Nordella sp. HKS 07: one gene and its partner. The protein of the gene in region 1 interacts with the protein of each later gene in a pairwise test. Links are inferred from orthologs where the notes say so. Each region holds a gene or a part of one and is shown on either strand. Other genes may lie near its edges.

The links.
Region 2: the proteins of G5V57_RS12465 (region 1) and G5V57_RS33705 interact in binary tests that used the Escherichia coli proteins (3 or more experiments, as listed by UniProt). The link is inferred for Nordella sp. HKS 07 from one-to-one orthologs.

The regions. Positions count from the first base shown.
Region 1 is NZ_CP049258.1:2,643,456-2,653,192, reverse strand. Bases 3,249-6,043 are described here. They hold G5V57_RS12465 (response regulator), read left to right. Parts: upstream 3,249-4,194; coding sequence 4,195-4,893; downstream 4,894-6,043. Other genes in these bases: G5V57_RS12460 (gamma-glutamyltransferase family protein), read left to right, coding at 5,055-6,043; G5V57_RS12470 (acetamidase/formamidase family protein), read left to right, coding at 3,249-3,985. In the rest of the region: G5V57_RS12490 (amino acid ABC transporter permease), read left to right, coding at 1-223; G5V57_RS12485 (amino acid ABC transporter ATP-binding protein), read left to right, coding at 220-978; G5V57_RS12480 (mandelate racemase/muconate lactonizing enzyme family protein), read left to right, coding at 993-2,114; G5V57_RS12475 (SDR family NAD(P)-dependent oxidoreductase), read left to right, coding at 2,117-2,881; more of G5V57_RS12470, read left to right, coding at 2,996-3,248; more of G5V57_RS12460, read left to right, coding at 6,044-6,629; G5V57_RS12455 (acyl--CoA ligase), read left to right, coding at 6,632-8,149; G5V57_RS12450 (2-dehydropantoate 2-reductase), read left to right, coding at 8,149-9,132; G5V57_RS12445 (amidohydrolase), read right to left, coding at 9,117-9,737. UniProt on the Escherichia coli protein: Member of the two-component regulatory system KdpD/KdpE involved in the regulation of the kdp operon.
Region 2 is NZ_CP049258.1:7,139,648-7,149,814, reverse strand. What follows is about bases 2,749-5,973. They hold G5V57_RS33705 (sensor histidine kinase KdpD), read left to right. Parts: upstream 2,749-3,112; coding sequence 3,113-5,773; downstream 5,774-5,973. Other genes in these bases: G5V57_RS33700 (hypothetical protein), read right to left, coding at 5,770-5,973; kdpC (potassium-transporting ATPase subunit KdpC), read left to right, coding at 2,749-3,097. Also shown: potassium-transporting ATPase subunit KdpA, read left to right, coding at 1-435; potassium-transporting ATPase subunit KdpB, read left to right, coding at 462-2,516; more of kdpC, read left to right, coding at 2,528-2,748; more of G5V57_RS33700, read right to left, coding at 5,974-7,986; G5V57_RS33695 (TonB-dependent receptor), read right to left, coding at 8,408-10,167. UniProt on the Escherichia coli protein: Member of the two-component regulatory system KdpD/KdpE involved in the regulation of the kdp operon. KdpD may function as a membrane-associated protein kinase that phosphorylates KdpE in response to environmental signals.

The DNA of each region.
Region 1 (9,737 bases):
GCTCCCGGCGCTCGCCTCGACCTGGGTGTCCCTGTTCAAGGATACCTCACTCGTCTCGATCATCGCGGTGTCGGAGCTTTCCTATGTGGCACTGCAGATCCGGGCCGAGACCTATCGCATCCTCGAAGTGCTTACCGCCATGGCCGCCCTCTACTGGCTGATGGGTTATCCGCAAGCGAAGCTCGTCGATTGGATCCACCACCGTTTCAAGGTCGCCGAATGACTGCCGCTCCGATCCTCCTCTTCGAGAATGTCGTCAAGCGCTATGGCGCGCTGACCGCCCTCGCCGGCGTCAGCCTGACGCTCCATCGCGGCGAGGTCGTCTGCCTCATCGGGCCTTCCGGTTCCGGCAAATCGACGCTCTTACGCTGCGCCAATGCGCTCGATCCCATCGATGAAGGCCGCATCACCTTCGACGGCCATGAGGTCCGGAGCACGGAAAGCTCGGTGAAGCTGGTGCGCCAGCGCATGGGCATGGTGTTCCAGAATTTCGAGCTGTTTCCACATCTCACCGTCCTGCGCAACATCACCATCGGCCCGACCACGGTGCTGAAGCTCGCCATGGCGGAGGCGCAAGCGCGGGCGCGCAGGCTTCTCGCCAAGGTCGGCCTCGCCGACAAGGAAACATCCTATCCTTCCGCCCTCTCAGGCGGACAGCAGCAGCGCGTCGCCATTGCCCGCGCGCTTGCCATGGAGCCGGCGCTGATGCTGTTCGACGAACCGACTTCGGCGCTCGACCCCGAGACGATCGGCGAGGTCCTGAGCGTGATGAAGACGCTCGCCGATGAAGGCATGACCATGCTGGTCGTCACCCATGAGATGGATTTCGCCCGCCGCGTCGCCCACCGTGTCGCCGTCTTCGACAAGGGACGCGTGATCGAGGAAGGCACGCCGAATGAGATCTTCACCCAGCCGCGCGTCCCGCGCACGCGTGATTTCCTCAGCCATCTCGGCTGGCACGGCGAAAGCAGCAGATAACGGAAGAGAGCGTCATGAAAGAACACAAAATCGAGAGAGCCGAAGTCTTCGTCGTCGGTCCCGATGTGGAGCGCTATACATGGGCGGAAGGCATGACCGGCCAGTATATGGCCAATATCATCCTGCACCTAACGGCGGCGAGCGGGCTTCAGGGTTTTGCGGGCGCTGCGATGATTACGCCGCATTGCTTCGACCGCGCCGTCGGCGAGACCTTGCGCCATGTGCTGCCCGACGTCATCGGCCGCCATTTCGGCGAGCGCGAGATCTTGTGGCATCAGATGCGCAATCTCGGCACGCCGATGGTGCCGCAGGCGCATTCGCTCATCGACATCGCCCTGTGGGACATGGCGGCGCGCCACGCGCGATTGCCGCTGCATCAGTTCCTCGGCGGGGCGCGCGACAAGATCCTGTCCTATGCCTCGACGCCGCTGCTCGCCGACGACCAGGCCTATATCGACTATGTCGGGGAACGCCATGCGGAGGGCTTCAAGGCGGTGAAATTCCATTGCTGGTGCGTGCCCGAACGCGACCTGCCGATGTGCGAGGCGGTCAAGACCCATTTCGAGGGCAAGGACCTGGCCCTGATGCTCGATGTCGAGCAGCGCTATGATCTCAACGGGGCGCTGCGCGCCGCCCGCCATCTAAGTGAGCTCGATTTCCGCTGGTTCGAGGCGCCGCTCGTCGACACCGATATCGAAGGTTATCGCGAGATCAGGCGGCAGAGCACGGTGCCGGTGATCGCTGCGGGCAATACCTGGACCGATCTGCAGATGCTGACCCAGGCCGCGAAGCTCGGCGCGTGGAGTGCCTTGCGCGTCGATGCCACGATCTGCGGCGGCATCACGCCGCTGCGCAAGATCATGGGGCTCGCCGAGGCGATGGGCATGGATGTCGAGATCCAGTGCTGGGGCTATACGCTCACCCAGGCGGCCAATCTCCATGTGATGCTGGCCTACAGGAATTGTACCTATTTCGAGCAGCCAGTGCCCTATCCCGCCTTCGAATATGGCTCGCATGACGTCATCCGCACCGACAAACAAGGCTATGTCCACGCGCCGAAGGGAGAAGGCCTCGGTATCGGCATCGACTGGAAGGCGGTGGAAAAGGCCGCTATCCTGCAATTCGAGGTCCGCTGATCATGGAACGCCGTCTCGAAGGCAAGAAAGCGCTCGTCTATGGCGGGGGAACCGGCATCGGCTTCGCCATCGCGCAGGCTCTGGCACAGGAAGGCGCCAGCGTCTTCCTGTCCGGCCGCCGCAAGAACGTGCTCGACGAGGCCGTCGCGCAGCTCTCTAATTTCGGCAAAGCCGGCAGCGCTCCGGGCGATGCCAGCCGCAAGGAGGACGTGCGACGCGTCACCGCCGCGGCTTACGAATTTCTCGGCGGTCTCGACACGCTGGTGATGAGCGCCGGCGCGGCCGGCCGCACATCGATCTTCGATACGGAGCCCGAGGAATTCCAGCGCATCATGGATCATACGCTGATGCCGGCTTTCTTAAGCGTGCGCTATGCCGCTTCCCATCTCCTCGCCGCCGGCAAAGCCTCGGTCATCATCATCTCATCGACCTTCGGGCTCATCGGGCGCGCCGAGCGTGTGGCTTATTGCGGCGCCAAGGCCGGCGTGATTGGCATGGTGAAGTCGATGGCGCTCGACTTCGCGCCCCACAACGTACGGGTGAATGCGATGTGTCCCGGCTATGTCGAGACGCCGCTGTCGCTCGAAGTGGCGAAGGCCGAGGCCGATCCGGAAGCGGCAATCCAGGCCAAGCGCCTGATGCATCCCATCCCGCGCGCCGGCAAGCTCGAGGAGATGGGCGAGCTCGCAGTCTACCTGGCGTCGGATCTGTCGGCCTTCATGACGGGTCAGGCGATTGCAATCGACGGCGGCTATTCCAGCCGCTGACGCGCGAGAAAAGCGTGGGCCGCTTCGTTGCGACGCTCGACAAGGCAGCGTTACCCGATGCACAGTCCCGCAATCGGGATCCGCCGAATTGACGGAACGAACAGGGAGGTGAAGATGGGCAACTGGCTTGAGACGAGCTACATGGCGCGCAAGGGCGTCGCGCGCGGCAAAGCCGGCAAGACGCATGAACTGACCGTCGAGAAACAGGGCAAATACCACTATGTCTACGGGCCCTATGCCAAGCCGGTGCTTTCGATCGAACCCGGCGACATCGTCGTCGCCGAAACCCAGGATGCTTTCGAAGGCGCGATCAAGTCGGAAAAGGACAAGCCGAGCGAGCTTCTGCACATGCCCTTCCTCAATCCGCAATGCGGACCGATTTCGGTCAAGGGGGCGGAGAAAGGCGACGTGCTCTGCGTTCATATCCATAGCATCAAGCCGCGCGGTCCGCAGCCGGTCGGCACCACGGCGCTGATCCCGGAATTCGGTGGCCTTGTCGCCACCAACAACACCGCCCTCCTCAACCCGCCATTGCCGGAACGGGTGAAGAAGATGGAAGTGACGGAGGCGGGAATCAAATTCAACAGCAAGATCACGCTGCCCTACGAGCCCTTCATCGGCACGCTCGGCGTCAGTCCAGAGATCGAGGCCGTATCGTCGTTGCAACCCGACTACTGGGGCGGCAATATGGACCTGCCCGATGTCTGCCCCGGGGCCGTGGTCTATTTCCCGGTGCATCACAAGGACGCCTATCTCTATCTGGGCGACTGTCACGGCACCCAGGGCGATGGCGAATTGTGCGGCGTCGCGGTCGAAATCCCTTCGACCACGACCGTGCAGGTCGATCTCATCAAGAACTGGAAGATCGCCTGGCCCAGGCTCGAGAACGAGAAGTTCATCATGGCGATCGGCAGCACGCGGCCGATGGAGGATGCGGCGCGCATCGCCTATCGCGAGCTCATTCACTGGATGGTCGATGATTATGGCTTCGACCAGTATGAAGCCTATTTCCTGCTGACCCAGGCCGGCAAGGTGCGGCTCGGCAACATGGTCGATCCCAAATATACGCTCGGGGCATCCATCCTGAAGAGCTATATCGGGTAGTCCAGACTAGACGAGAGCAATCCTAACCCTCACCCTGAGGTGCGACCCCGGTCCTTGAGCCGGGGGAGCCTCGAAGGGTGTCCTTCAATGCATTCACTCTATCCTGAGGGATGCTTCGAGGGCCGCTTCGCGGCCACCTCAGCATGAGGGTGATTTGGAGTCGTCCTGGAGAATCTTGGACCGTCAACCGGCCGTGCTATCATGGCGCCATGACCAGCGATATTCGCATCCTCGTCGTCGACGATGAGCCCCAGATCCAGCGTTTCCTCAAGCTCGGTTTGACCGCCGGCGGCTTCTCGGTTTCGGCCGCCATGACCGGCGGCGAAGCGATCCGCATGATCGCCACCAACGCGCCCGACCTCGTGCTTCTCGATCTGGGGCTGCCCGACCTCGACGGCAAGGACGTGATCCGCCAGACCCGCGCCTTCTCAGCCGTTCCGATTATCGTCGTCTCGGCGCGCGACCGCGAGGGAGAGAAGATCGAGGCCTTCGATCTCGGCGCCGACGACTATGTGAACAAGCCCTTCGGCATCGGCGAGCTTTTGGCGCGCATCCGCACGGCGCTGCGTCATCACAACCGGTCCGGCAGTACTCAGCCGGTGCTGAGCCACGGGCGGATCAGCCTCGACGTGACCGCTCATCGCGCCAGCAAGGATGGTACGCCGCTCAAGCTTACGCCCAAGGAATTCGACCTCCTGGCCCTGCTGTTGCGTAATGCCGGCCGCGTCCTCACCCATCGCCAGATCCTCACCTCCGTCTGGGGGCCGGCGCATGCCGAAGACATGCAGTATCTGCGCGTGCTGATCGGGCAATTGCGCGGCAAGCTCGAGGACGATCAGGCGAATCCGCGCTATATCCAGACCGAGCCCGGCATCGGCTACCGCCTCAACACGGAAGAGCCGGCCTGAGGCCCAGAAGCATGGGCTGATCGTGCGGGCGATACGATCGCGCTGTCGCCGCCCTTGATCATCACCGGCGAGGAGATCGATGATATGTATCAAAGGCTCGGGCGCACTTTCGACGCCTTCATCCCGCAACTCAGCGCAACCCTCTGATGTGAGGAGGCCCCATGGACTGGAACTTCCCTTACGCGTCTTCACGCATGCCGGTGCTGGCGCGCAATTGCGTGGCGACGACGCAGCCGCTCGCGGCGCAAGCCGGCCTCACTATGCTTGCCAAGGGTGGCACGGCGGTCGATGCGGCGCTCGCCACCGCGATCGCGCTCACTGTCGTCGAGCCGACCATGAACGGGATCGGCGGCGATGCCTTCGCCATCGTGCATGATGGCAAGGCGCTCTATGGCCTCAATGCCTCGGGCCGCGCGCCCAAGGCCTGGCACCGCAAGCGCTTCGACGGGCACGACAAGATGCCGGTGACGGGCTGGGATTCGGTCACCGTTCCGGGCGGGGTCGCTGGATGGGCGGCACTGCATGAGCGCTTCGGCCGCCTTCCCTTCGAAGCCCTGTTCGAGCCGGCAATCCGCTATGCGAAAGAGGGCTTCCTGGTGTCGCCGGTCATCGCGCAGATCTGGCAGAATCAGGTCGAGCGCCTGCGCGATCAGCCGGGCTTCGCCGAAAGCTTCCTGCCGCATGGCCGGGCGCCCACGGCCGGTGAAGTGTTCCGCTGCCCGGGCCAGACCGATACACTCGAGCTCATCGCCCGCAGCAAGGGCGAGGAGTTCTATCGCGGCAGTCTCGCCCAGAAAATCGCGGCAGCAGCAAAGGCGCAAGGCGGGGCTCTAAGCCTCTCCGATCTCGCCGATCACGCGCCCGACTGGGTGGCGCCGATCAGCGTCGGTTTCGCCGGCTACGACATCCATGAATTGCCCCCCAACGGCCAGGGCATCTCGGCGCTGATCGCGCTCGGCATATTGGATCGTCTCGACATCGACGGTCTCGACGCCGACAGTCCCGAGTTCGTGCATCTGCAAATCGAGGCGACCAAGATCGGCATGGCGGAAGTGCGCGCCCATGTCGGCGATCCTTCAGCCATGCGGCTGACATCCGCCGATCTTCTCGATCCGGCAAGACTCGACGCCCATGCGGCACGTGTCACGCGTGACCGCGTCAGCGCGCCCGCACCTGCCCGGCAATCGACCCACGGCACAGTCTATCTCGCCGCCGCCGACCACAACGGCATGGCCGTCTCCTTTATCCAATCCAACTATCGCGGCTTCGGCTCAGGCGTCGTCGTGCCGGGCACCGGCATTGCGCTCCATAATCGCGGCTGCTGTTTCGTCCTCGACAAGGACCATCCCAATATCGTCGGACCCGGCAAACGTCCGCTCAACACCATTATTCCGGGCTTCGCCACGAAGAACGGCAAGACGGTCGCCGCTTTGGGTGTCATGGGCGGCTCAATGCAACCGCAGGGACATGTGCAAGTGGCCTGCCGCATGCTGGCCAGGAATCAGAATCCGCAAGCGGTGATCGATGCGCCACGCTGGCGCTTCGAGGACGGCCAGCTGTCGCTGGAAGCGGCCTGGCCGGAAGCGACCCGCTCCGCACTCGCGGCATTTGGCCATACGACCACCGGCGGCACATATCTCGACTTTGGCGCCGCGCAAATCATCTGTAGACTTGGCGAGGATGGCTGGATCGCCGCCTCGGAAGGACGCCGCGACGGCTGCGCTGTGGGGTTGTAAAAATGACTGCGACTACTCTGATCGAACTTCTGAAAACCGGCGCGAATGGGGATCGGGCCCTCGGCGCGCCGGGACGACCGGGCCTCACGCATGGAGCCTTGCGCAGCCTGTTACACAGGACGATCGAGCGCCTCAATGCGCTCGGCATCGGGCGCAATGACCGGGTCGCCATCGTGCTGTCGAACGGCCCCGAAATGGCGAGCGCCTTCGTGAGCGTAGGTGCGGGCGCCACCACCGCGCCGCTCAACCCCGCTTATCGCGCGGAAGAATTCGAATTCTATCTGGGCGACCTCAATGCGCGCGCTCTCCTGCTCGACGAGGCCGGCAACCCGGCAGCCGAGGAAGCGGCGGCGAAGCTCAAGCTGCCGATCCTGCGCCTTAAGGTACAGGACGGTGCGGCGGCTGGCGATTTCACCATCGAAGGCCAGGCGGTCGGCGCTCCCAAGCAGGATGGCCCGGCGCAGGCAGACGACGTGGCCCTGGTGCTCCACACTTCCGGCACGACCTCCAGGCCCAAGATCGTTCCGCTCAGCCAGAAGAATGTCGCGGCCTCGGCGCACAACATCGCCCGCACGCTGGCGCTGAAGTCCCAGGACAGCGGCCTCAACATCATGCCGCTGTTCCATATCCACGGGCTCATCGCGGCGGTGCTCTCCTCGCTGTCGGCCGGCGCCTCGATCACCTGCACGCCGGGCTTCAACGCGCTCAAATTCTTCGCCTGGCTCGATGAGGCGAAGCCCAGCTGGTACACGGCTGTACCGACCATGCATCAGGCGATCCTCGGCCGGGCGGCGCGCAACGAAGAAAGCATCAAGCGCGCGAGCTTGCGCTTCGTGCGCTCCTCTTCCTCATCGCTGCCGCCACAAGTGATGGCCGAGCTCGAAGCGACCTTCACCTGCCCGGTGATCGAAGCCTATGGCATGACCGAGGCCGCGCATCAGATGGCGTCGAACCCGCTGCCGCCTCTGGCGCGCAAGCCCGGCAGTGTCGGCATCGCCGCCGGCCCCGACGTGGCGATCATGGGCGCGGACGGCCGCCTCCTCAATGCCGACGAGACAGGCGAGATCGTCATCCGCGGCGCCAATGTCACGGCGGGCTATGAGAGCAACCCCAAAGCCAATGAGGAAGCCTTCGCGCATGGCTGGTTCCATACCGGCGATCAGGGCACGATGGATGCGGAAGGTTATGTCCGCATCACCGGCCGCCTCAAGGAGATCATCAATCGCGGCGGCGAGAAGATTTCCCCGCGCGAGGTCGATGAAGTGCTCATGGACCATCCGGCGGTGCAGCAGGTCGTCACCTTCGCCATGCCGCATGACAAGCTCGGCGAAGAAGTGGCGGCGGCGATCGTGCTGCGCGACGGCCATCAGGCGAGCGAGCGCGAGATCCGCGACTTCGCGTCCGGCCGCCTCGCCGATTTCAAGGTGCCGCGCAAGCTCGTCTTCCTCGAGGAAATCCCGAAAGGCGCCACCGGCAAATTGCAGCGCATCGGCCTCGCCGCCAAGCTGGGTCTCGGCTGATGAAGATCTGCATCTTCGGGGCGGGCGCCATCGGCGGGCTCGTCGGCGCGAAACTCGCGCTCAAAGGCGATGCGGAAGTGAGCCTCATCGCGCGCGGGCCGCATCTCGAGGCGATGCGCAAGAACGGCCTGATACTGCGGGAGGCGGAGACCGAGACGACGGTCAAGGTCGCTGCCACCAGCGACGCGAAGGAGCTGGGTCCGCAGGATTACGTCTTTCTGGCGCTGAAGGCCCATTCCATTCCCGGCATTCTCGACAGCTTGAAGCCGCTCATCGGGCCCGACACCGCTGTCGTCACCGGGCAGAATGGCGTGCCGTGGTGGTATTTCTACAAACAGAGCGGCGCTTACGAAAACCAGCGCATCGAGGCGGTCGATCCGGGCGGGTGCATCTGGGACATGATCGGGCCTGAGCGCGCCATCGGCTGTGTGGTGCATCCCGCCGCCGAGATCGAGGCGCCCGGCATCATCCGCCATGTCGAGGGCGACCGCCTGCCGCTCGGCGAGCCGTCGGGCGAGAAGACGGAACGCGTGTCGCGGCTGGCCGAGATCCTGGTCGCGTGCGGGATTCGCGCGCCGGTCAGGCCGCAGATCCGCAGCGAGATCTGGGTCAAGCTGTGGGGCAATCTCTCCTTCAATCCGATCTCGGCCTTGACCGGGGCGACGCTCGAGCAGATCTGCGCCGATGAGGCGGTGCGCGCCGTCGCGCGCGCCATGATGGTCGAGGCACAGGCCATCGCCGAGGCGCTCGGCATCAAATTCGCCATCGATGTCGACAAGCGCATCGCCGGTGCTGCGGCAGTCGGCGCGCACAAGACCTCGATGCTGCAGGACCTCGAACTCGGCCGGCCGCTCGAGATCGACGCGCTCGTCACCGCGGTGCAGGAACTGGGCCGCCTCACGCAGAAGCCGACGCCGACGATCGACACGGTCCTGGCGCTCATCCGCCAACGCGCCGCGATAGCAGCTCAATCGAGTCGATAAACCCGCTTCGCCGTGCCGGACAGGATTTTCTCCTGATCGGCCGGCGCATGATTCGCTAGCGCGGCGCGGTGAGCGGCGATCAGCTCGCCATAGCCTGCCCAGAGCTTCTCGATCGGGAAGTTGGAGCCGAACAAGCAACGCCCCGGCCCGAAAAGTGCCACCGTCTCGCGCGCGATGCCGGCAATGATTTTGCGGTCGACCTTGTGAATGAAGGTGCCGAGGCCGGACAATTTCGAGACGACGTTCGGCTGCACCGCCAGTTTCGCCATGCCGTTCCGCCAGGCGTCCCAGCCTTGCGGCGAAATATCCTCCAGCATGCCGGCATGCTGGAGAATGAAGGTGATGTCAGGAAAATCGGCGGCAAGCTCGGCCGCATCCTGCATCTGGCTGGTGAAAACCTGCAGATCGAAGCTCAGGCCATATTCGGCGACATATGACATGTTGCGCCGGAAGACCGGCTCGCGCATCAGATCGGGGCGCGCGGCGAAACGGTATTGCGGATTGTCGTGCCAGTGCAGCTGCATTCTTATGCCGCGCAGCAAGGGATAGGCATCGAGTCGGTCGAGCTGCCGGCGGACATCCGCCGCCATCAGATCGGCATAGCC
Region 2 (10,167 bases), 4.5 Mb from region 1 along the record:
ATCCTCGTCCTGCCGCTCGTCATCCTGGGCTTCACCGCCATTTCGGCGATGCTGCCGGTGGCGCTGTCGAGCCTCGCCAATAGCGGCCCGCACGGTCTCTCCGAGATCCTCTACGCCTTCTCCTCGGCCACCGGCAACAACGGCTCGGCCTTCGCCGGTCTCAACGCCAACACGCCGTGGTTCAACACGACGCTCGGCATCGCCATGGCCATGGGCCGCTTCGCCTATGTCATTCCGGTGATGGCGATCGCGGGCGCGCTCGCCGCCAAGAAAAAGATCCCGCAGACGCAGGGCAGTTTCCCCACCCATGGGCCGCTCTTCGTGGGGCTGCTGATCGGCGTGATCCTGATCCTCGGCGGCCTGCAATATTTCCCGGCCCTCGCCTTGGGCCCCATCGTCGAGCATTTCGCCATGCTTGCCGGCAAGACCTTCTAGTTGTTGCGCTAATCGGAGTCACTTCGATGTCCACCAAACACGTCAATCCCTCGCTCTTCGACAGCAAGATCACGCGCGAGGCGATGAAGCAGGCCTTCGTCAAGTTCAGGCCGAAAACCCTGTCGCGCAATCCGGTGATCTTCGTCACCGCCGTCGTCGCCCTGCTGGTGACGGCGATGTGGCTGCGCGATCTGTTCGCTGGCACCGGGACCGCGATGTTCTCCGGCCAGATCGCCGCCTGGCTGTGGTTCACCGTGCTGTTCGCCAATTTCGCCGAAGCGGTGGCGGAAGGCAGAGGCAAGGCGCAGGCCGATGCGCTGCGGCGCACCCGCAGCGACACGGTCGCGCGCCGGCTCCTCCAGCCGGACGCGCGCAAAGACCTCTACGAGAAGATCTCGGCCCTCGAGCTCAGCGAAGGCGATATCGTGATCGTCGAGGCGGGCGAGGTCATCCCGGCCGATGGCGAGATCATCGAGGGCATCGCGTCCGTCAATGAATCGGCGATTACCGGCGAATCCGCTCCCGTGATCCGCGAATCGGGTGGCGACCGCTCTGCCGTCACCGGCGGCACGACGGTGCTCTCCGACTGGATCAAGGTGAAAGTGACCGCGGCCCCCGGCCACAGCTTCCTCGACCGCATGATCGCGCTGGTCGAAGGCGCCGAACGCCAGAAGACGCCGAATGAGCTGGCGCTGTCGATCCTGCTCTCCGGCATGACGCTCATCTTCCTGTTCGTCGTCGTGTCGCTGTGGGGCATTGCCGGCTATTCGGCGACCATTCTCTCGGTCACCGTGCTGGCCGCGCTGCTCGTCACCCTCATCCCGACGACGATCGGCGGGCTGCTCTCGGCCATCGGCATCGCCGGCATGGACCGGCTCATCCGCTTCAATGTGATCGCGACCTCGGGCCGCGCGGTGGAAGCGGCGGGCGATGTCGACACGCTGCTCCTCGACAAGACCGGCACGATCACCTTCGGCAACCGCCTGGCGACGGCGTTCCTGCCGGTACCGGGCACTTCAGAGCAGGCGCTCGCCGAGACCGCGCTCCTCGCCTCGCTGTCGGACGAGACGCCGGAGGGCCGCTCCATCCTCGCGCTGGCCAAGGGCAATCACCATGTCGCCGAGCCCGATCTCAAGGGCAAAAAGGCGGTGACGGTGCCGTTCTCGGCGCTGACTCGGCTGTCGGGCGTCGATCTCGGCGACCGTGTCATCCGCAAGGGCGCCGTCGATGCCATCCTCAAGCATGTCAACGTGGCGGCGAGCGCTGCGCCGGCCGCCTTCCGTGAAGCGGTAGACCGCATCTCACGTACCGGCGGCACGCCACTGGCGGTGGCCGAGAACGGACGCCTCCTCGGCGTCATTCAGCTCAAGGACGTGGTCAAGTCCGACATCAAGGAGCGCTTCAACGCGCTGCGCAATATGGGCATCAAGACGGTGATGGTGACCGGCGACAATCCGGTGACCGCCGCGGCCATCGCGTCCGAAGCGGGAGTCGACGATTTCATTGCGGAAGCCACGCCAGAGGACAAGCTCGCTTATATCCGCGCCGAGCAGGCCAAGGGCCGGCTCATCGCCATGTGCGGCGATGGCACCAATGACGCGCCCGCTCTGGCGCAGGCCGATGTCGGTGTGGCCATGCAGTCGGGCACCCAGGCCGCGCGCGAGGCCGGCAATATGGTCGATCTCGACTCCAATCCCACCAAGCTCATCGAGATCGTGGAAATCGGCAAGCAGCTCCTGATGACACGGGGCTCACTCACCACCTTCTCGATCGCCAATGACGTGGCGAAGTATTTCGCCATCATCCCGGCGCTGTTCGTGGCGACCTATCCGGAGCTCGGCGCGCTCAATATCATGGGGCTTTCCTCGCCCGAAAGCGCCATCCTGTCGGCGGTCATCTTCAACGCGCTGATCATTATCGCGCTGATCCCGCTGGCGCTGAAAGGCATCGCCTATCGCGCCGTCGGCGCGGGCGAGCTCCTGCGCCGCAACCTGCTCATCTACGGCTTCGGCGGACTGGTGGTGCCCTTCATCGGCATCAAGGCCATCGACATCATTGTTTCGGCGCTTCAACTCGCCTGAAGGAGGTTTCCATGTTCTCACAATTGCGCCCGGCGCTGTTCCTCTTCGCTCTTCTCATGCTCATCACCGGCATCGCCTATCCCCTGGCGATGACGGGGGTGGCGCAAGCGCTATTCCCGGGCAAGGCCAATGGCAGCCTGGTCGTCCTCGACGGCAAGGTGAGGGGCTCGGCTCTCTTAGGCCAGACCTTCGCCGACAATCGCTATTTCTGGCCGCGCATCTCGGCCGCCGGTTCCGGCTATGACGCTTCGGCATCCTCGGGCGCCAATCTGGGGCCGACATCGAAGAAGCTCATCGAGCGGATCGCGGCGGATGCCGAGCGCATCAAGGCCGCTGATGGCGTCCAGAGCCTGCCGCCAGATGCCGCCACAGCTTCGGCGAGCGGGCTCGACCCCCAAATCTCGCCCGCCTATGCGCTGCAGCAAGTGGGGCGAGTCGCCAAAGCGCGCAACCTTGCCGAGGAGCGCGTGAGAGGGCTGGTCGAGAGCCACATCTACAGGCCGGTGCTTGGCATATTCGGCGAGCCGCGCGTCAGCGTGCTTTCCCTCAACATCGCTCTTGACGCGCTGGGGGCCGGATAGAACATAGAGAGGCGCATGGTCCAAAGTCCTCACCTTCGTCCGTCACCGGACGCCCTCCTGAAGCTTGCCGGGCGTGAAGCGCGCGGCAAGCTCAAGGTGTTTCTGGGGGCATCCCCTGGCGTAGGCAAGACCTATGCGATGCTGTCGGGTGCCCGGCGGCTCAAGGCGGAAGGCCGCGACGTTATGGTCGGCCTCGTCGAAACGCATGGGCGTAGCGACACGGCGGCCTTGCTTGAGGGCCTCGAAGTGCTGCCGCGCCGGCCGGTCGCCTATAAGGGCCGGACGCTGATGGAATTCGACGTCGATGCGGCGCTGGCGCGCAGGCCCGACCTCATCATCGTCGACGAGCTCGCGCATACGAACGCGCCGGATAGCCGGCATCCGAAGCGTTTTCAGGATGTCGAGGAACTGCTCACTGCCGGCATCGACGTCTGGACGGCGCTCAACATCCAGCATGTCGAAAGCCTGTCCGACGTCGTCGCCGGCATCACTGGCATCACCATCCGCGAAGTGGTGCCCGACACGGTGATCGAGAGGGCGGATGACGTCGTGGTGGTCGACGTCACGCCGGACGAGCTTCTGGAAAGACTGAGGGACGGCAAGGTCTATCTGCCGGACAATGCCAGGCGCGCCGCCGACAATTTCTTCAAGCCGGGCAATCTCACCGCCTTGCGCGAACTGGCGCTCAGGCGCACCGCCGACCGCGTCGATGACGAGATGGTCGACTTTCTGCGCCAGAACGCCATCGAAGGGCCGTGGCCGACGGCAGAGCGCATCCTGGTCTGCGTCGGGCCGGATGCGCAGTCGCAGGCGGTGGTGCGCGTGGCGGGGAGGCTCGCCAAGGGACTCAATGCCGGCTGGGTGGCGGCGCATCTCGATCGAATCGGGCGCGATGGGCGCGATCCGGAGGCGCTGAAGCGGGTCGAGGAGGCGCTGAAACTCGCGCAACGCCTCGGCGCCGACATCTCCAGGCTTTCGGCACGCGATCTGCCCACTGAAGTCCTGCGCTATGCGAGACGCGAGAACATCACCCAGATCGTGCTCGGGCGCTCGCGCGCCTCCTGGTTCAAGCGCTTCATCGGCCGTTCGCTGTCGGACGAGATCACGCGCCAGGCGGAAGGCATAGCCGTCCATATCGTGACGCCGCCCAAGGGCAAGGCGCCATCTTTCCAATGGCCGCGTCCGGTGATGGCGGCAAGCGCCTATATCGGCGCCTTCGTCGCGGTGGCGATCGCCACGGGCCTCGGCCTTTTTGCGATCCAATGGTTGCAGGCGCCGGCCATCTCGATGTTCTTCCTCGCCGCGGTGCTGCTGTGCGCCAACCGTTTCGGCACTAGCAGCGCCATCGTGGCGGCACTGCTTTCGTTTCTCGCCTATAATTTCTTCTTCATCGCGCCGCTCCACACGCTGACCGTGGCAAGCCCGCATGAGCTTCTGGCGCTCACCGTGTTCCTGCTGGTCGCGGTCATTACCGGCAGCCTGTCGGGACGCGTGCGCGAACAATCGGTTGCGGCCGGCCGGCGCATATTCCAGACGCAGATGCTGTTCGACTTCTCGCGCAAGCTCTCGGGCACGGCAGCGCTCGACGATGTGCTCTGGGCGGTCGCCTCGCAGACGGCGTCGGCCATCAAGGGCGAGAGCATCGTGCTTCTGGGGGAGAATGGCGAGCTCGAGATCAAGGCGGCCTTTCCGCCGGAAGACATCATGGGCCCCGGCGAATGGACGGCGGCGCGCTGGGCGCTCAACCATCGCGAGGCGGCGGGGCTCGGCACCACGACCTTGCCCAACGCGCATTTCACCTTCCGTCCGCTCGCGACGCCGCGCGGCATCGTCGGTGTAATCGGCCTCAGGCCCGGCGCGCGCGATGTCTCGGGTGAGGATCAACGCGTGATCGAGGCGCTGATCGACCAGACAACGGTGGCGATCGAGCGCACATTACTGGCGGTGGACGCGGCCAAGGCCGAGGCCATGGCCGAAAGCGAACGTCTGCGTTCGGCGCTGCTCTCCTCCATCTCGCACGACCTGCGCACGCCGCTCGCCACGATCCTGGGCGCGGTGACGAGCCTCAGAAGCCTCGGCGGCCAGATGCCGAAGGAGAGCCAGAGCGAGCTTCTCTCGGCGATCGAGGAGGAGACGCGGCGCATGTCGCAATTCGTCACCAATCTCCTCGACATGACGCGCCTCGAGGCCCCCAATCTCGAGATCGGGCGCGACTGGGTCGATCTCGCCGACGTCATCCGGGCGGCGGTCACGCGTGCCCGCTCGACCTGGCCCGAGCGGCGGATCGAGCTCGCGATCGCGGCCGGGCTGCCGCTCGTCCATGGCGACAGCGGCCTGCTGGAGCAGGTGGTGTTCAATCTGCTCGACAATGCGCATAAATATTCACCCGCGGGCAGTCCCACCAAGGTCGGTGCCGCGGCGCGCCTCGGTGAGATCCTGATCGAGGTGAGCGATGAAGGGCAGGGCATTCCGCCTGACGATCTCGAGCGTGTCTTCGACAAGTTCTACCGCGCCAAACAGGGCGACGGGCGCAGTGCCGGCGTGGGCCTCGGCCTCGCCATCTGCCGCGGCATCGTGTCGGCGCTGGGCGGCAGCATCACGGCAGCAAGCCCGATTGCCGACGGCCGCGGCACGCGCATCACGATCCGACTGCCGGTGCCGCGCCAGACGGTCTAATCGTCCCCGACGCTGACGATCACCCGATCAGAAGTTTCCGATGTCCCGTCATCGACGACGAGACGCAGGACGTGCCGTCCCCGTGACAGCCCGTCAATCTCGGCCTGCAACCCGTCGGCCAGGAACCCGTCGCGGTTCGACGTCCAGTAGGCGTGGGGATCGTCACTGCGGCCATCGAGCCACATTTCGGTCCTGCCGATCAGCCGGACCGGCTGACGCGTCGATAGAACCGCATCGGCAGCGGGCGCCAGGATCTCCACGACGCGGACGGCCTCGCTGCCGAGCCGCGGCACCGACGTCTCAATGAAGGTGGTGCGGATGCCCGTGGATGTCGCCAGCTGGAACCTGAGGTCGCCTGCCCCACGCAGCAGGTCGAGCGGGATTTCAACCTCGTCGCCTTCGATGTCGATGGCGTAGGGTATCCAGGTCGCGCCGCCATCAGGTGAGTAGCGCAGCATCTGATGGGTCTCGGACCGCCGCCGTGCTCGTTTCCAGCTGATGCGAAGGCCGGATTCGACATCCCGCCGGACGACGGGCGTGGCGGAGAGATCTCGCGCGATGGGCTCAGACGGAACCTCGGCTACATCCCAGCTCGCGATGACCTCGCCGTTCCGCGTGAGGACGATGCGGGTCACGTCATCGGTCCAGGGCAGTGTCTCGAGGAAATCGGCGTAGGGGTCGAGTATGGACGCGTCAGAGGCGGGGTGACAACGCCGGGCGACAAGCAGGTCGCCGTCGGCGCGATACAGCTGCAATGAAAGCGGGGTCTCGTATTTGTCAACGCGACGCGGCGCCTCGCCCGGGAGGTGAAACGCCCACAGCAGCGTGGCCGTCCCCTCGCGTTCGACCGTGAAGCGGACGAGTAGCTTCTGTGCTTCGCCGGCGCGGACCAGGAGACGGTCGTACGGATTGAGCATGGGTGAGGAGAATGCCCGGGCGTAGTTGTAGGGCGAGATCCATCGCGGTCTGCAATAACTCATCAGGTCGGAGGTGTCAGGCCCGAAGATCTCCATCGGAGATGTTCCGAGATCGACGCCGAACTCGCCGATGCCGGACGGGCGCGTGGTGTTCGGATAGTCTGGATAATTCGTGTCCACATTCTCCGGCGTCGTGCAGGCGGCATCGAGCACATGGTCGTCTCCGGGAATGATCAGGTGAGCAAGCTCATGGGCGAATGTGTCCTCGCGGTCCGCCAGGCACCAGAAGCTGTTGCTCAGTGCAGCGCCCGCTGCCGTCACTCCTGATGCCTGGGTGTGCGCAGGCACCATTGCGACAAAGATCTCGTGGTCCAGAGGCGTGGGCGTCGTCCCATCGCGCAACCCCTGGACCTCGATACGCATCTGATCATATTTGTTGTTGGTGTCCAAAGCGCCCCCGAAGGTCCTGACACCCCGATCCCTGATGGTGAGACCCTCGATGGGCAGGATGCGTGGCGCGAGCTCCATGGTGGTGCGGCAGGCGGCGTCCGTTGGCTCAGCTATGGTTGGCGAGAATCCCGTCAGGCTGTAGCGGTAGCAATGGATAACCGGCCGCTCCCGTGTGTTGAAGAGGAGTTCACAGCCGCCCTTGCCGGTGTAGCTCGGGTCACCGCGATGCCCCTCGACCCAGACCTCGGCGTCCAGCTGCAGCCGTTCGTTGCAATGGCTCGCGTCGAGGACGAAATTGAGTGTATTGGCGAGGCGGCGCCGATCCGACGTCGCCGTCGCCGGGAGCACGATCAAGGAGCGCTCGTTGCGGGGCGTCAGCTCGCGACGGAGAATGTCATATTTCAACGTGTTGTTGTTCCATGCCATCACGAGGATGCGGCCTGTGAACCGCAGGTCCTGATGGTAGCCGTTCTGGACGTATACCCGGCACAGGGTCGCCTTGTTGGCGACGAGGGGCACGCTGTTCGGAGTGCCGCCAGAACCGAGCTGCCTGTAAAACTGGATCGCCTGCGTCACCTCCATTCCCTCGATCTTGATCGTGACAGAGTGCGGAACCTCCTCAGGCAAGTAGCATCCAGCCTCGGTCAACTGGTACTCGACATCCTGGATCTGGTATTCGAGCCTTTCGAGCGTCTCCATGATGCGATCGCGCTCATCGGGATCTCTTGTCTCACGCAGGCGACGAAGCCAGCGGGCATGATCTTCGGCATACCGTTTCCTCTGGGCCTCAAGGTTGCGGCAGATCGGGCGGCTGGTGTCGATAGGCTGGTCGGACAGGGGCGGCATTCACTCCTCCTGATCTTGTCAGACTAAACTGGCTGCTGCCTGGAATCCGGCTCGGGCGGTCTCCTTTTCGCTGCTCCGCAGGGTATTCTTCCTTACAAAGCAGTTTGTCACGCGCATCCGAAACCGGATGGAATGGGAAAGGACGATCGAACCGATCGCCCTCAAAAAGACCTATGTCAGTCAATCACGAGTGGGGAGTATGCAAAGGCGTCCGATCAAGGCCGGACGACATTAAGTTACTCGCCTCCAACGCGATTGTCCATATCCGGATTCAACTGAAAGTAAGTACGCTATCCCACAGGGGTCTGTCGTCGCCGTGGTTGAGGGCTGTGTTCCGACGACACCCTCATCCGGCCTTCGGCCACCTTCTCCCACAAGCAAGCGGGAGAAGGGAATGGTCGGAGAGATCAAATTCACCTGGCTAAAACGTCGCCGTCAGTCCCATCCTGACGGTTCGGCCGGGCGAGGGGACGAGGCCTGTCGACAGAGGATCGAGGTAATATTCATCACCTACATTCTCGACGGCGATATCGACGGTGAAGGTCTCATCGACCTTGTAACTGCCGAAGAGATCGTAGACGGTCTTCGCGTCATAGTAGATCGGCGAATTGACGGCGCCGGCGACGGTTTTGTAACCGCCATAGCGCTGGCCGAAGAAATAGGCGCGGCCGCCAAAGGTCAGCGCCTCCTCGAAGAGACGCACGCCGGCAGTGACGCTGCCTGAATATTTTGGCGGAATCGCCATCAGGCCGTAGTCAGTGCCGGCGACACCGAAGTCGCAACGCGGCCGGTTGGCCGGGACCTCGTCGCAATAGCTGATATGATCGTATTTGGTGAAAGTACCTTCGAGGAAGGCGTAGCCCGCATCGTAGGCGGCAGAGAATTCGTAGCCTCTGAACTCCGCCTTGTCGATATTGTCCCAGCTATAGAGACCGTCCGAGGGGCGGCGCTTGCGAATGATGTAGTCGTCATAGGTATTGTCGAAGCGCACCGCCTTGAAGCGGAACTTGTCGCCGTCGAAGAAGATGTCGTCGCGCAATGCATTAAGGCCGAACTCGAAATTGCGCGATAATTCTGGATCGAGTTCGGGATTTGGCACGAGATAGTCCGTCTGGCGCGATGCCGTCTCACGCAGGCTCGGCGGACGCCAGCCCTCGAAATAGGCGCCGAAAAGCTGAAAACCTTCGAAGGGCTCGACCGTGAGGCTCCCCGACGGATTGATGCGGCTGCCGTTCTTGTCCAGAGTATCGGCAAGGTCCTCCTTGCCCTCGGATTCGTAATAATCATAGCGCAGGCCGCCCGCCACAGTGAGCCAGTCGGTGACATCGAGCTTCGACTGATTGAAGGCGCTCAGCAGCAGGCGGTCGCCACTCGGATTGACACCGAAAAAGCCGGATGTAGCGGGATCGTCCTCGCGCGCCTGCTCGAGAACGAACTCCGTGCCGATGCTCATGCTCAGAAGGCCAAGCGGCGTATCGAAGCTCGACAGATTGGCAGCATCACCGCCATAGTTCTTCGCACGCGCGCTGTTGGCGCCGAAGAGCAGCAGGGTCTCATCGAACTCGCCATATTTATTGTTGTAGAAAGTGTAGCCAAGACCAAGCGAATGACCGTCGCCCCACTTGTAGTTGCCCTTGGCGAGGAAGGAGGTGATGTCCTGCGAGGTGTTGAACACCTCATCGCCGGGTCCAATCGGCGAGATGTTCTTCTCCTTGGGCCTGACCCACGGATTGCGGTCGTCGATAAAGGTGGATTTGCCCTTCGAGCCGGCGAAATAGTTGCCGGATTTACGGCGCGAGAAGCCGGCGACCAGCTCATAGTCGTCCTTGACCGTGGCGATGACGGCATTGCCCATCCAGGCCTCGCCGTTGAAGAATTCCGAGCCGTCATTGCGAATGCCGGTGGATTCCGCGTCGTTCGGGGCGATCGTGTTGTTGCCGATGGCGGTCTTGATGCGTGCGGTGTAGCTCTCGCCTTCGCGCACGATGTCACTCGCTTCGAGGAGGCGCATATTGACGACGCCGCCCATGGCGCCGACGCCGCCGATCCCGCCCGCGGGACCCTTGGCGATATCGATGCCGCCGACGAAATCGGGATCGACATAGACTTCATTGCGGCTGCCGCGATAGCCGCGATAGGAGTTGTTGGTCTGGCGCGTGCCGTCGACCATGACATTCACGC